DNA from 2 places in the Micromonospora sp. NPDC005686 genome. Region 1 is predicted to be linked to the other one. Evidence: riboswitches for the same ligand, from Rfam matches in the RefSeq annotation. Region 1 holds a riboswitch; the other holds the start of a gene.
The links. Region 1 has a riboswitch for cyclic di-AMP ahead of ACFYON_RS10080 (transglycosylase family protein). Riboswitches for the same ligand answer to the same signal wherever they lie in the genome.

Region 2: linked by a shared signal. The riboswitch ahead of ACFYON_RS05460 (hypothetical protein) and the one ahead of ACFYON_RS10080 (transglycosylase family protein) in region 1 are both predicted to bind cyclic di-AMP.

Annotation. Positions count from the first base shown of each region.
Region 1 covers NZ_JBIAIY010000003.1:634,196-639,704, reverse strand. The annotation lists gene ACFYON_RS10090 (M4 family metallopeptidase) at 1-1,051, shown strand, start outside; gene ACFYON_RS10085 (YbaB/EbfC family nucleoid-associated protein) at 1,207-1,656, opposite strand; gene ACFYON_RS10080 (transglycosylase family protein) at 1,877-2,515, opposite strand; cyclic di-AMP (ydaO/yuaA leader) riboswitch at 2,514-2,659, opposite strand; gene ACFYON_RS10075 (LLM class flavin-dependent oxidoreductase) at 2,825-4,381, shown strand; gene ACFYON_RS10070 (helix-turn-helix domain-containing protein) at 4,428-4,904, shown strand; gene ACFYON_RS10065 (hypothetical protein) at 5,065-5,313, shown strand; gene htpG (molecular chaperone HtpG) at 5,380-5,509, opposite strand, start outside.
Region 2 covers NZ_JBIAIY010000002.1:304,595-310,103, forward strand. The annotation lists gene ACFYON_RS05455 (carbonic anhydrase) at 1-200, shown strand, start outside; gene ACFYON_RS05460 (hypothetical protein) at 257-1,285, opposite strand; cyclic di-AMP (ydaO/yuaA leader) riboswitch at 1,289-1,420, opposite strand; gene ACFYON_RS05465 (YibE/F family protein) at 1,575-2,849, opposite strand; gene ACFYON_RS05470 (SHOCT domain-containing protein) at 3,013-3,192, opposite strand; gene ACFYON_RS05475 (metal-sensitive transcriptional regulator) at 3,348-3,647, opposite strand; gene ACFYON_RS05480 (heavy-metal-associated domain-containing protein) at 3,728-3,934, shown strand; gene ACFYON_RS05485 (hypothetical protein) at 3,969-4,940, shown strand; gene ACFYON_RS05490 (heavy metal translocating P-type ATPase) at 4,958-5,509, shown strand, end outside.

The sequences.
Region 1 (5,509 bases):
CGACGACAACACCCCGGGCGGCATCTCCGGCGGCGGCACGCAGGAGTTCGTGGCGGACACGTTCGGCGCGGCCACCGAGTGGTTCGCCAACGAGCCGTCCAGCTACGACGCGCCGGACTTCCTGGTCGGCGAGAAGATCAACCTGGTCGGCTCCGGCCCGATCCGCAACATGTACAACCCGTCGGCGCTCGGCGACCCGAACTGCTACTCCAGCAGCATCCCGTCGACCGAGGTGCACGCCGCGGCCGGGCCGGGCAACCACTGGTTCTACCTGCTGGCGAACGGCAGCAGCCCGACGAACGGGCAGCCGTCCAGCTCGACCTGCAACAGCAGCAGCGTGACCGGCCTGGGCATCCAGAAGGCCATCAAGATCATGTACAACGGCATGCTGCTGAAGACCTCGTCCTCGTCGTACCTGAAGTACCGCACCTGGACGCTGCAGGCGGCCAAGAACCTCTACCCCGGCAGCTGCGCGGAGTTCAACACGGTCAAGGCCGCCTGGGACGCGGTGAGCGTGCCCGCCCAGTCCGGTGACCCGACCTGCTCCGGCGGCAGCCCGACGCCCACCCCGAGCACCACGACCACCCCGCCGCCGGGCGGCTGCTCCGGCAACAAGCTCGCCAACCCGGGCTTCGAGTCGGGCAACGTGAGCTGGAGCGCCTCGTCCGGCGTCATCACCACCAACAGCGGCCAGGCCGCGCACGGCGGCTCGTACAAGGCGTGGCTGGACGGATACGGCTCGTCGCACACCGACACGCTCAGTCAGTCGGTGACGATCCCGGCCGGATGCCGTGCGACGTTGAGCTTCTGGCTGCACATCGACAGCGCGGAGTCGACCACCAGCACCGCGTACGACAAGCTCACCGTCAAGGCGGGCAGCACCACGCTGGCCACCTACTCCAACCTGAACAAGGCCACCGGCTACGTGCAGCGGTCCTTCGACATCTCGTCGCTGGCCGGCACCACGGCGACCATCTCGTTCAGCGGCGTGGAGGACAGCTCGTTGCAGACGTCCTTCGTCGTCGACGACACCGCGGTCAACCTGAGCTGACCGTGGCGTAGCGCGGCCGGTCGTCGTCCTCCCGACGGCCGGCCGCCTCGTCGCGCCCGGCCGGGTGTCGTCGCGCCGGGCCGGCCGCTTCGTCGCGCCGGGCCGGGCGCGTCGTCGCGCCGGGCCGGGCGCGTCGTCCGGCCGGCACCGATGCGTCAGGCCGGGCACGCGCCCTGGGACGCGGCGCCCCGGTCGCGGTGGATCCGCGCGGCCGCCTCGTGCATCGCGCGGCCGAACAGCTCGGCCTGGTCGCCCATGCTGCCGAGCCGGGCGGCGAGCGCGTCGGCGTCGGCCCGCGCGGACGCGCTGACCTGGGCGTCCAGCTCGGACAGCGCCGCGTTGGCGGCGGCGACGAGGTGTTCGCAGAGGACGCCCAGCGGCTCGCCGGCCAGCTCCGGGTCGATCGTCACGGAATCCAGCCGGCCACCCTGGACGGCGACGGCGCGGACCCGGCCGCCGGCGGCCGTGCCCTCGGCGCGCAGGAGGTCGCCCGCCTCGCCGTCGGCATGCGCCGAGGCCCGCGAGCGCATCGAGGTGAGCGCCTGCTGGGTACGGGTCAGCAGCTCATCGAGGCTCGCGGCCGCCGAGAACGGGTCGTTGGTCATATCCGCGCTTTCCTCACGTCTTAGCCGAGCACCGTGACCCTAGCAACCGGCCCCGACGAATCGCGCTCGCCTGCCGGCGTGGGTCGCCTCCCGGTGCCGCGAGCAGGCCGGACGCCCGTGGTGCGGCGTGTCGCGCCCGGGCGGAGACCCGTTGACGCGGCGTGTCGCGGACGGGCGAACGCCCGGCCGGGGTGACCCGGCCGGGCGCCGCCGGAGCCGCTCAGCGCAGGCGCAGCCGCTGACCGGGGAAGATCAGCCCCGGGTCGTCACCGACCACCGTGCGGTTGCGCTCGTGCAGGGCACGCCAGCCGCCGTCGACGCGCTGCGCCACGGCGATCTCCGACAGCGTGTCCCCGGGCCGGACCAGGTACGTCCCGGCGCCGGTACCGGGCCGCGGCGCGACGAGGGCCCGCTCCGGTGCGGCCCTCTTCGTGGCGGGACGCCGCGGCGCGGCCTTCTTCACGCCTGACCGCTTGTCGGCAGTGGCCGACCCGGAACCCTTCTTCGCCGAGCCGCCCTTCTTGCCGCAGACCGGCCAGGCGCCGATGCCCTGCCCGCGCAGCACCTTCTCCGCGACGGCGATCTGCTCGGACCGGCTGGCCAGGTCGGCGCGGGCGGCGTACTTCTGGCCGCCGTAGCCGTTCCAGGTGGCGCGGGAGAACTGGAGCCCGCCGTAGTAGCCGTTACCGGTGTTGATCTTCCAGTTGCCGCCCGACTCGCAGCGAGCGACAGCGTCCCAGTTGACGCCCGCGCTGGCCGGAGCGGCCGAGCCGAACAGGGTCGCGGCGCCGAGGGCGGCGCCGGCCATCACCGCTCCGAGAGCGGTACGGCGGCCTCGGGCTGAGTGTTCAGTTGCCATGTGGATTCCTCCACGCCGACGAGGTGAGCTGTCGGGTTCGGGCCGAGGAGCCCGGCCGCCGGTGGCGGCTTCACCCCGAGGTGACGATGCACCGTGGAACGTGTGGTTCCCCCGCTCCCGCACGAGGTTCGGTGACCGCGGCCGACGGCGGGATTTGGCGTTTCCGGCCTGCGGTGTCCGCTACTGCGAACGAAACCGACGCTAAGAGCGCTTTGCGTCGATCGTCCACTTCTTGTGATGCCCTTCACCCGGCCGGGCTACCGGGCGCTACCGTGGCAGGGCTGGGCAAGATCACGGGAGGCGGGACAGATGACCGATCACGGACACGAGCTGACCTTCGGCGGTTTCCTCACCCCCGCCGCCGCGCAGCCGGACCAGGTGGTGGCGCTGGCCCGGCTCTGCGAGCAGGTGGGGCTGGACCTGGTCACGTTCCAGGACCACCCGTACCAGCCGGGCTTCCTGGACACCTGGACGCTGATGTCCTACGTGGCTGCCGCCACCGAACGCGTCCGCCTGGCCGGAAACGTACTGAACCTGCCGTTGCGCCAGCCGGTGGTGCTGGCCCGCAGCGTCGCCAGCCTGGACCTGCTCACCGGCGGCCGGGTCGAGCTGGGACTCGGCGCGGGCGCGTTCTGGGACGCGATCGAGGCGGCGGGCGGGCGACGCCTGTCCCCGGGCGCGGCCGTCGATGCCCTCGACGAGGCGATCCGGGTGATCCGCGAGGTCTGGGACACCGACCGCCGCGGCATGATCCGCGTCGACGGCGAGCACTACCAGGTGGTCGGCGCCAAGCGCGGCCCGGCGCCCGCGCACCCGGTGGGCATCTGGGTCGGCGCGTACAAGCCGCGCATGCTGCGCCTGGTCGGCCGCGCCGCGGACGGCTGGCTGCCGTCCCTGTCGTACCTGCCGAAGGGCCCCGACGAGCTGCCCGCCCTGAACGCCCTGGTGGACGAGGGCGCCCGGGCCGCCGGACGCGATCCGGCCGCGATCCGCCGCATGCTCAACGTGACCGGCACGTTCGCCCGCTCGTCGGGCGGCCTCCTGGCCGGGCCGCCGGAGCAGTGGGTGGAGGAACTGGCCGGGCTCACGCTGGAGCACGGCATCACCACGTTCATCCTCGGCAGCGACGAGCCGCGCGCGATCCAGATCTTCGGCCAGGAGGTCGCGCCCGCGGTGCGCGAGCTGGTCGCCGCCGAGCGCACCGCGCCCGAGCCCCGCCCGGCCGCTGGACAACAGGCCGCCGGCGGCGGCGCCGGCACGCTCGGGGTCACCCCCACCCCGGACCCGGGGGTACGCCTGAGCGCACGCCGCCCCTGGGACGAGTCCACCCGCCCGAGCGCCCCGCCGCCGCCGGCCGGGCACGCCTACCCGCCCCGGGGACAGGCCGCCGGGCAGCACCTGGTCGACGTGCACGACCACCTGCGCCAGGAGCTCGCCCAGGTGCGCGACCTGCTGGAACAGGTCAAGCGGGGCACGGTGTCGCCGGGCCGGGCGCGGGCCGCGCTGAACGAGATGACCATGCGGCAGAACAACTGGACGCTCGGGGCGTACTGCGCGGCGTACTGCACCATGGTCACCCAGCACCACGGGCTGGAGGACGCCTCGATCTTCCCGCACCTGCGCCGCTCCGAGGCCGGGCTGGCCGCCGTGCTGGACCGCCTGGAGGAGGAGCACGTGGTGATCCACGGCGTGGTGGAGAGCGTCGACCGGGCGCTCGTGGAGCTGGTCCGCCGGCCCGGGGACTTCACCGGCCTCCAGGAGGCGGTGGACCTGCTCACCGACACGCTGCTGTCGCACCTGTCGTACGAGGAGCACCAGATCGTCGAGCCGCTGGCCCGGTACGGGTTCTTCCCCGGCCAGCTGTGAGACAGCTGACTTTTGCTTTCCTAAGTCAGGGGGTACCGTCGACGCCGTGACGGACCTCCTCGCCCAGCGTGACTCCTGGTCCACCGCCAACTGCTCGATCGCCCGGGCGCTGGAGGTGGTCGGCAACCGCACCACGCTGCTCCTGCTGCGGGAGGCGTCGTTCGGCACCCGCCGCTTCGACGACTTCGCCCGGCGGGTCGGCGTCAGCGAGCCGGTGGCCGCCGCACGCCTCAAGCAGCTCGTCAGCGACGGGCTGCTCGACCGACGCCCCTACCGCGAGCCCGGGCAGCGCACCCGCGACGAGTACGTGCTCACGGCCAAGGGAAGCGACCTCATCCCGGTGCTCGTCGCGCTGCGGCAGTGGGGCGACGCGTACGCCGCCGACGGGGCCGGCCCGGCGGTCCGGGTGACCCACGACGAGTGCGGCGCGGCGGTGCACGCCCGGCTGCGCTGCGACGCCGGGCACGACGTACCGCCCGGTGAGCTGGCCGTTCTGCCCGGCCCGGGCCTGCTGTCCGCCTGACGCACCCCTTCCCACACCCCGGAGCGAGACATGAAGATCGCTGGAAGCACCGCCCTGGTCACCGGCGCCAACCGCGGCTTCGGCCGGCACCTGGCCGCCGAACTCGTCGCGCGTGGCGCCACGGTCTGGGCCGCCGCCCGCAACCCGGGCACCGTGGTCGATGACGAACGCCCTGCGCCTCGAGCTGGCCGGCCGGGGCGTCCGCGTCGCGGGCCCGCACGTGGGCTACACGGACACCGAGATGACCGCCGCCGTGACCGGCCCGAAGACCGACCCGGCCAAGATCGCCCGGCTCGCGGCGGACGGCATCGAGTCGGACAGCTACGAGATCCTGGCCGACGACGTCGCGCGCCGGGTCCGGGCCGGACTGTCCGGCGGAGTGGCCGCGCTCTACCCCGCGCTCCCCTGAGCGCCAGGCGTTGAACGGGGGCCCTTCTCTGTCGCGCAGGCGACAAGAAAGGGCCCCTCCCTACGGCTACAGGCCGCGAGCCAGGCGGTCGGCGAGGATCCGGGTGAACCGGGCCGGGTCGGCCAGCTCGCCACCCTCGGCCAGCAGTGCCATGCCGTACAGCAGTTCGGCGGTCTCGGTCAGCGCGGCCGTGTCG
Region 2 (5,509 bases), on a different contig from region 1:
TCATCGACGTGCACATAGCGCAGACCGTGGAGGCGCTGCTGGCCCGGTCTGCCGTCCTGGCCGAGTGGGTGGCGGCGGGGCGGTGCACGGTGGTCGGTATGTCGTACCGGCTCGCCGGCGGCGAGGTGCGGACCGTGGCGCAGTCCCCGGCCCTGCTGCCCGCTCAGGCGGCGCCCGCCGATCCGGCGCTGGCGGGCTGACCGCACGGACGACGGAAAAGGGGCCGCCCTCGGGCGGCCCCTTTCGCGTCCGGGCGTCAGAGCAGCGACATGTGGACGTGGTCGGTGTGGTTCGACGGCCCGCTGTAGGAGCGCCAACCGGTGGCCGGGAACCAGATCTGCCGGTTCCAGATGACGTAGTAGATGCCCAGCCGGTCGGCGTTGCGGATGAGGAAGGCGGCCACCTCGTTGCCGTACCTGCGGGTGTCGTTGTTGTGCCAGGGCGCGAAGCCGCTGTTCTGCAGCGACCAGTCACACGCCTTGCCCTTGGGGTGCTCCCACGGCCCGCCGGACCGGTAGCAGCCCACGAAGCGCTTGAAGCCCGCGCGCCGGACCTCCTTGTACGCGTGCAGCGTGCGCGGCGTGACGCAGCCCGAGGTGGTCGGGTCGTCCTCGCTGCACGACTCCGACTTCCACCCGCCGTCGGCGGTGCGGCCGGGGGCGACCTTGGCGACCGGTGAGGTGGCGGAGACCAGGCCGCCGGTGAAGCCGAGACCGCCGACGAGCTTCAGCGCGCGCTCGGCCTGCACCTTCTCGCGCTCCATCGCGTTCTTCTGCTTCTCCTGCTCGCGTACCTCGGCGTCGAGCGCGATCTTGGCCTGTTCGGCGCGGTTCTTGACCGCGTTGATGGCCGCCAGGCGCTGCGCGTTGAGGAGGTTCAGCTCGTCCAGGGCGTTCACCCGGCGGACGAACGAGTCGGGGGAGTTGCTCTCCAGCAGCATTGCCATCGCGCCCATCCGGCCGGTCCGGTAGGACTGGGCGGCGAGCTGGTTGACCTGCGGGCTGAGCGCGTCGAGTTCGGCCTGTGCCGTCTTCACCTCGGCCGCCAGCCGCCGCTGGCGGTCCTGCGACTTGGCGAGCTTCGCCTTGGCCTGGAGGAAGTTCCGGTTGGCGGAGTCGATCGCCTCGGTGATGAGCGGCGGTTCGCCGTCCTCCTCGTGCCCCGAGGGGGTGCCGGGGGCCGCCGCGGTGGGGGCCGCGGTCGCCGGGGTGGGCCCGGCCAGCACGGCCAGTGCGGCCAGCGCGGCCACCACGGGTGTCAGCCAGCGGCGCAGGGGTGCCGTCACAGTGTTCCCTTCCGTCGGCCGCCGACCGGGTTAGCTGACGGGTTCGGGACGGAAGTGGCCCCTACCGCTGTCGCGGATTCACCCCATGTACCTGGTTCCCCGGCTCGCCCGCGGGCGATTGGGCGGCGGCACCGCTGGCGCAGGTGCGCGCCTTCGGCGGTGACCGGCAGCGAGGTTACCCGACAGCACTCGTGAGGATCTACGTCCGGAAGCCGACCAATAGCGAGATTTCGCCGTGGCGCGCCGTGACCAGCGTCGCGTTTGAAATCGATGGTCACCCTGCGGAGTTTCACCATGCGCCCTCCGTACTCCTTCCGCCGCCGAGCGCCTCCAGCGCGTCGTCCCGTCCGGCCGGCGGCCGGGGCGCGGGCGGCGCCGCGTCCGCGCCGCGCGAGCGCCGTCCGGCGGTGGTCACGATCGCGGCCAGTCCGGTCGTCAGCGGTACGGCGGCGATCAGGCCGAGCGTGGCCACCGCGCTGCGGACGATCTCCTGGGCGAGGAACTCGCTGGTGAGGATCTCGCTGACCGGGCGGGAGTCGGCGACCAGCAGGAGCAGCAGCGGCAGCGAGGCGCCCGCGTACGCCAGCACGATGGTGTTGACGGTGGACGCGATGTGGGCCCGGCCGACCCGGGTCGCCGCCCGGTAGAGCTGCCGCCGGGACAGCCCGGGGTTGGCGTGCGCCAGTTCGGTGACGGTGGCCGCCTGGGTGACCGTGACGTCGTCCAGCACGCCCAGCGAGCCGATGATGATGCCGGCCAGCAGGAGGCCGTGCAGGTCCACGTCGGCCTGGAACATGGACAGCGTGGTGGCGTCCTCGCTGCCGAAGCCGGTCAGATGGGTGGCGGACGTGGCGAGCAGGCCGAGCACGCCGGTGATCACCAGGCTGCCGAGCGTGCCGAGCACCGCCACCGACGTCTGCGCGGTGATCCCGTGGGTCAGATAGAGCACCACGAACATGATCAACGCGGCGCCGACGATCGCCACCAGCAGCGGCGGCTGGCCGGCGCCGATGCCCGGCAGCACGAAGCCGAGCAGGATGGCGAAGCTGGCCGCCAGGCCGGCGAGCGCGGCGAGCCCGCGCCAGCGGCCGAACGCCACGATCGCGGCGGCGAACAGCACCATGAGCCAGATCAGCGGCGTACCGCGCTGGTGCTCGGCGATGTTGTAGGACTTGACCGCCGGATCGGCCGGGTCGGTCAGCTCGACCAGGACGACCTCGTCGCCGACCGCGACCCGGGGTGCGCCGGGCCCGGCCGGGATCGGCGTCTCGACCTGACGGCCCGCGTCCGGACCCTGCTCGGCGGTCACCGTCACGGTGCCGCAGGGGCCGCCCCCGCCGTCCGGGGCCTCCGGGGTCGGCGGGCAGGGCTCGGTGACCACCCGGGTCACGGTGCCGTGGTAGCGGGGGACGTCCGCGCCGCCGACCGGCTCCCGGTCCTGCCGGGGCCAGAGGACCAGCGCCGCGATCACGGTGAGTGCGAACAGCGGCACCACCACGGCGACGAGCAGCCGGCGTACGCCCGGCGGCGCGGCGGGTGCGGGGTGGGTGTGGTCGGCACCCATGGCGTCTCTCCCAACGGTCGCGGCGACGCCTGGTCCGCCGGACCGGTCTGGTCACCCGGGCGGCGCGGACGTGTCGACCACGTCCGGGTCGTCGCCCGGCCATGGTAGGCAGCCTGACCGGCTGGCCCCGGGCGCCGGGACCGGTGACGCTCGCCTCGCGTGATCAGGCCAGACCGGCCCGGCGTCGCCGGTACTCGTCCTCGTCGATCTCGCCGCGGGCGTACCGCTCGTCGAGGATGCGCCGGGCCGTCGTCGGGCCCAGGTACTGCGGGCCGGTCCACCGCACGGCCGCCCAGACGAGCCCTGCCAGCACCGCGAGCACCAGCAGGGACCAGATCCACATCCAGCCCATCATCGGGCTCTGCCACATCATCGGGCCGCCCTCCGTCCATCACCGCGGGTCCGCCGGACCGGCCTGCCCGCCACTTCGACGGTACGGCCGCCCGGAGGTGTCAGCTCGGGTCGATGTGCCCTGCTCCGAGGGTCGGAGGTCCCCGCTCAGCCGCGCTTCATCAGGCGGCCGACGGCGGCCATCATCTCGGTCGCCATCTCGTCGGCCCGGCCCTCGGCGGCGCCCTCGTGCATGCAGTGCCGGGCGTGCCCGTCGAGCAGGCCGAGGCCGACCTTGTCCAGCGCCGCCTGGATGGCCGAGATCTGCGTGAGCACGTCGATGCAGTAGCGGTCGTCCTCGACCATCTTCTCGATGCCACGGACCTGACCCTCGATCCGGCGGAGCCGGGCGAGGAGTTGGTCCTTGCTGGCGGTGTAGCCCCGGGTCGGGCTGGACGGCGCGGTCATGAAGCCGAGGATAGCGTACCCCTCGGGGGTATGCTAACGTTCGGCACGTACCCCTAGGGGGTATAAGATCGGAGGGCGAGATGGAAACCACCTACCAGGTGAGCGGCATGACCTGCGGGCACTGCGCCAACTCGGTGAGCACCGAGCTGAGCGCGCTTCCGGGCGTCACCGACGTCCAGGTCGACCTGGACGGCGGCCGGGTCACCGTCACCAGTCGGAACCCGCTGGACGTGGACGCGGTCCGCGCGGCGGTCGACGAGGCCGGCTACGACCTCGTCGGTGCGTGACGGTCCGGCGGACCCGAGAAACCGAGGAGACACCATGAACACGGCGACGAAGCTCAGTGGCTTCGCCCTCGGCCTCGTGGCGGTGTTCGGCGCGGCGTACGGGATCGGCAACCTGGCCGATCCCGTCGCCCCGGCCGCCGAGACCCGCCACGACGACAGCGCCGGCGACCACGGGGCCGGCGACGCCGGTCACGGCGACGAGAGCGGCGCCTCCGCGCACCTGCCCGGCGGGCTGCTCGTCTCCGAACGCGGCCACACGTTCCAGCACGCCGCCGCGCCGGCCGGGCAGTTCGCCTTCCGGATCACGGGCCCGGACGGCACACCCGTCACCCGCTACGAGGTGGCCCACGACAAGCGCATGCACCTGATCGTCGCCCGCCGCGACCTCTCCGGCTTCCGGCACGTCCACCCGGAGATGGACGGCGACGGCACCTGGCGCGTCGCCTCGCCGTTGGACGGCCCCGGCGTCTGGCGGGCGTTCGCCGACTTCACCCCGGCCGGCGGGGAGCCGCTCACCCTGGGCCTGGACGTCACGGTCCCCGGCGAGCTGGCCGCCCGGCCGCTGCCGGCGCCGGCGACCACCACCACCGTCGATGGCTACACGGTCACCCTGACCGGCACGCCGGAGCCGGGCCGGACCAGCCGGCTCACGCTCTCCGTCAGCCGCGACGGGCGGCCGGTCACCGACCTCGCGCCCTACCTCGGCGCGTACGGGCACCTGGTGGCGCTGCGGCAGGGCGACCTGGCGTACCTGCACGTGCACCCGGAGGGCACGCCCGGCGACGGGCGCACAGCGGCCGGTCCGGCGATCACGTTCGCCGCCGAGGTGCCGTCGGCCGGGGCGTACCGTCTCTACCTGGACTTCCGGCACGGCGACGCGGTGCACACCGCCGAGTTCACAGTCCTGGCCGGCGACCGGACCGTGCCGGCGCCCGCCGCGCCGGCATCCACCACCGCACCGACCCCGGACGCCGGACACGGCACCCCCGGGCACGGGCACAGTTGAGCGCCGGAGGTGCCGCGATGACTGCCACGGGAAAGGCGCTGCCCACCGCGCCGAATCTGATCGAGCTGGCGATCGGCGGGATGACCTGCGCGTCCTGCGCCGCCCGGATCGAGAAGAAGCTCAACCGGATGGACGGCGTCGAGGCCACCGTCAACTACGCCACCGAGAAGGCCACCGTCCGGTACGCCGACGACATCGCGCCGGCCGACCTGATCGCCACGGTCGAGAAGACCGGCTACACCGCAGTGGTGCCGCCGCCGCCCGAGCAGGCGGAGGCGGCAGCGGCCGGGGAGCCGGTGGACGGGCTGCGCACGGCGCGTACCCGGCTCTGGGTCTCCGCCGTGCTCACCGTGCCGGTGATCGTGCTCGCCATGGTTCCGGCCTGGCAGTTCGACCACTGGCAGTGGGCCTCGCTCACCCTGGCCGCCCCGGTGGTGGTCTGGGGCGGGCTGCCGTTCCACCGCGCCGCGCTGGTCAACCTGCGGCACGGCGCGGCCACCATGGACACGCTCGTGTCGCTCGGCACGCTGGCCGCGTTCGGCTGGTCGCTCTGGGCGCTGTTCCTCGGC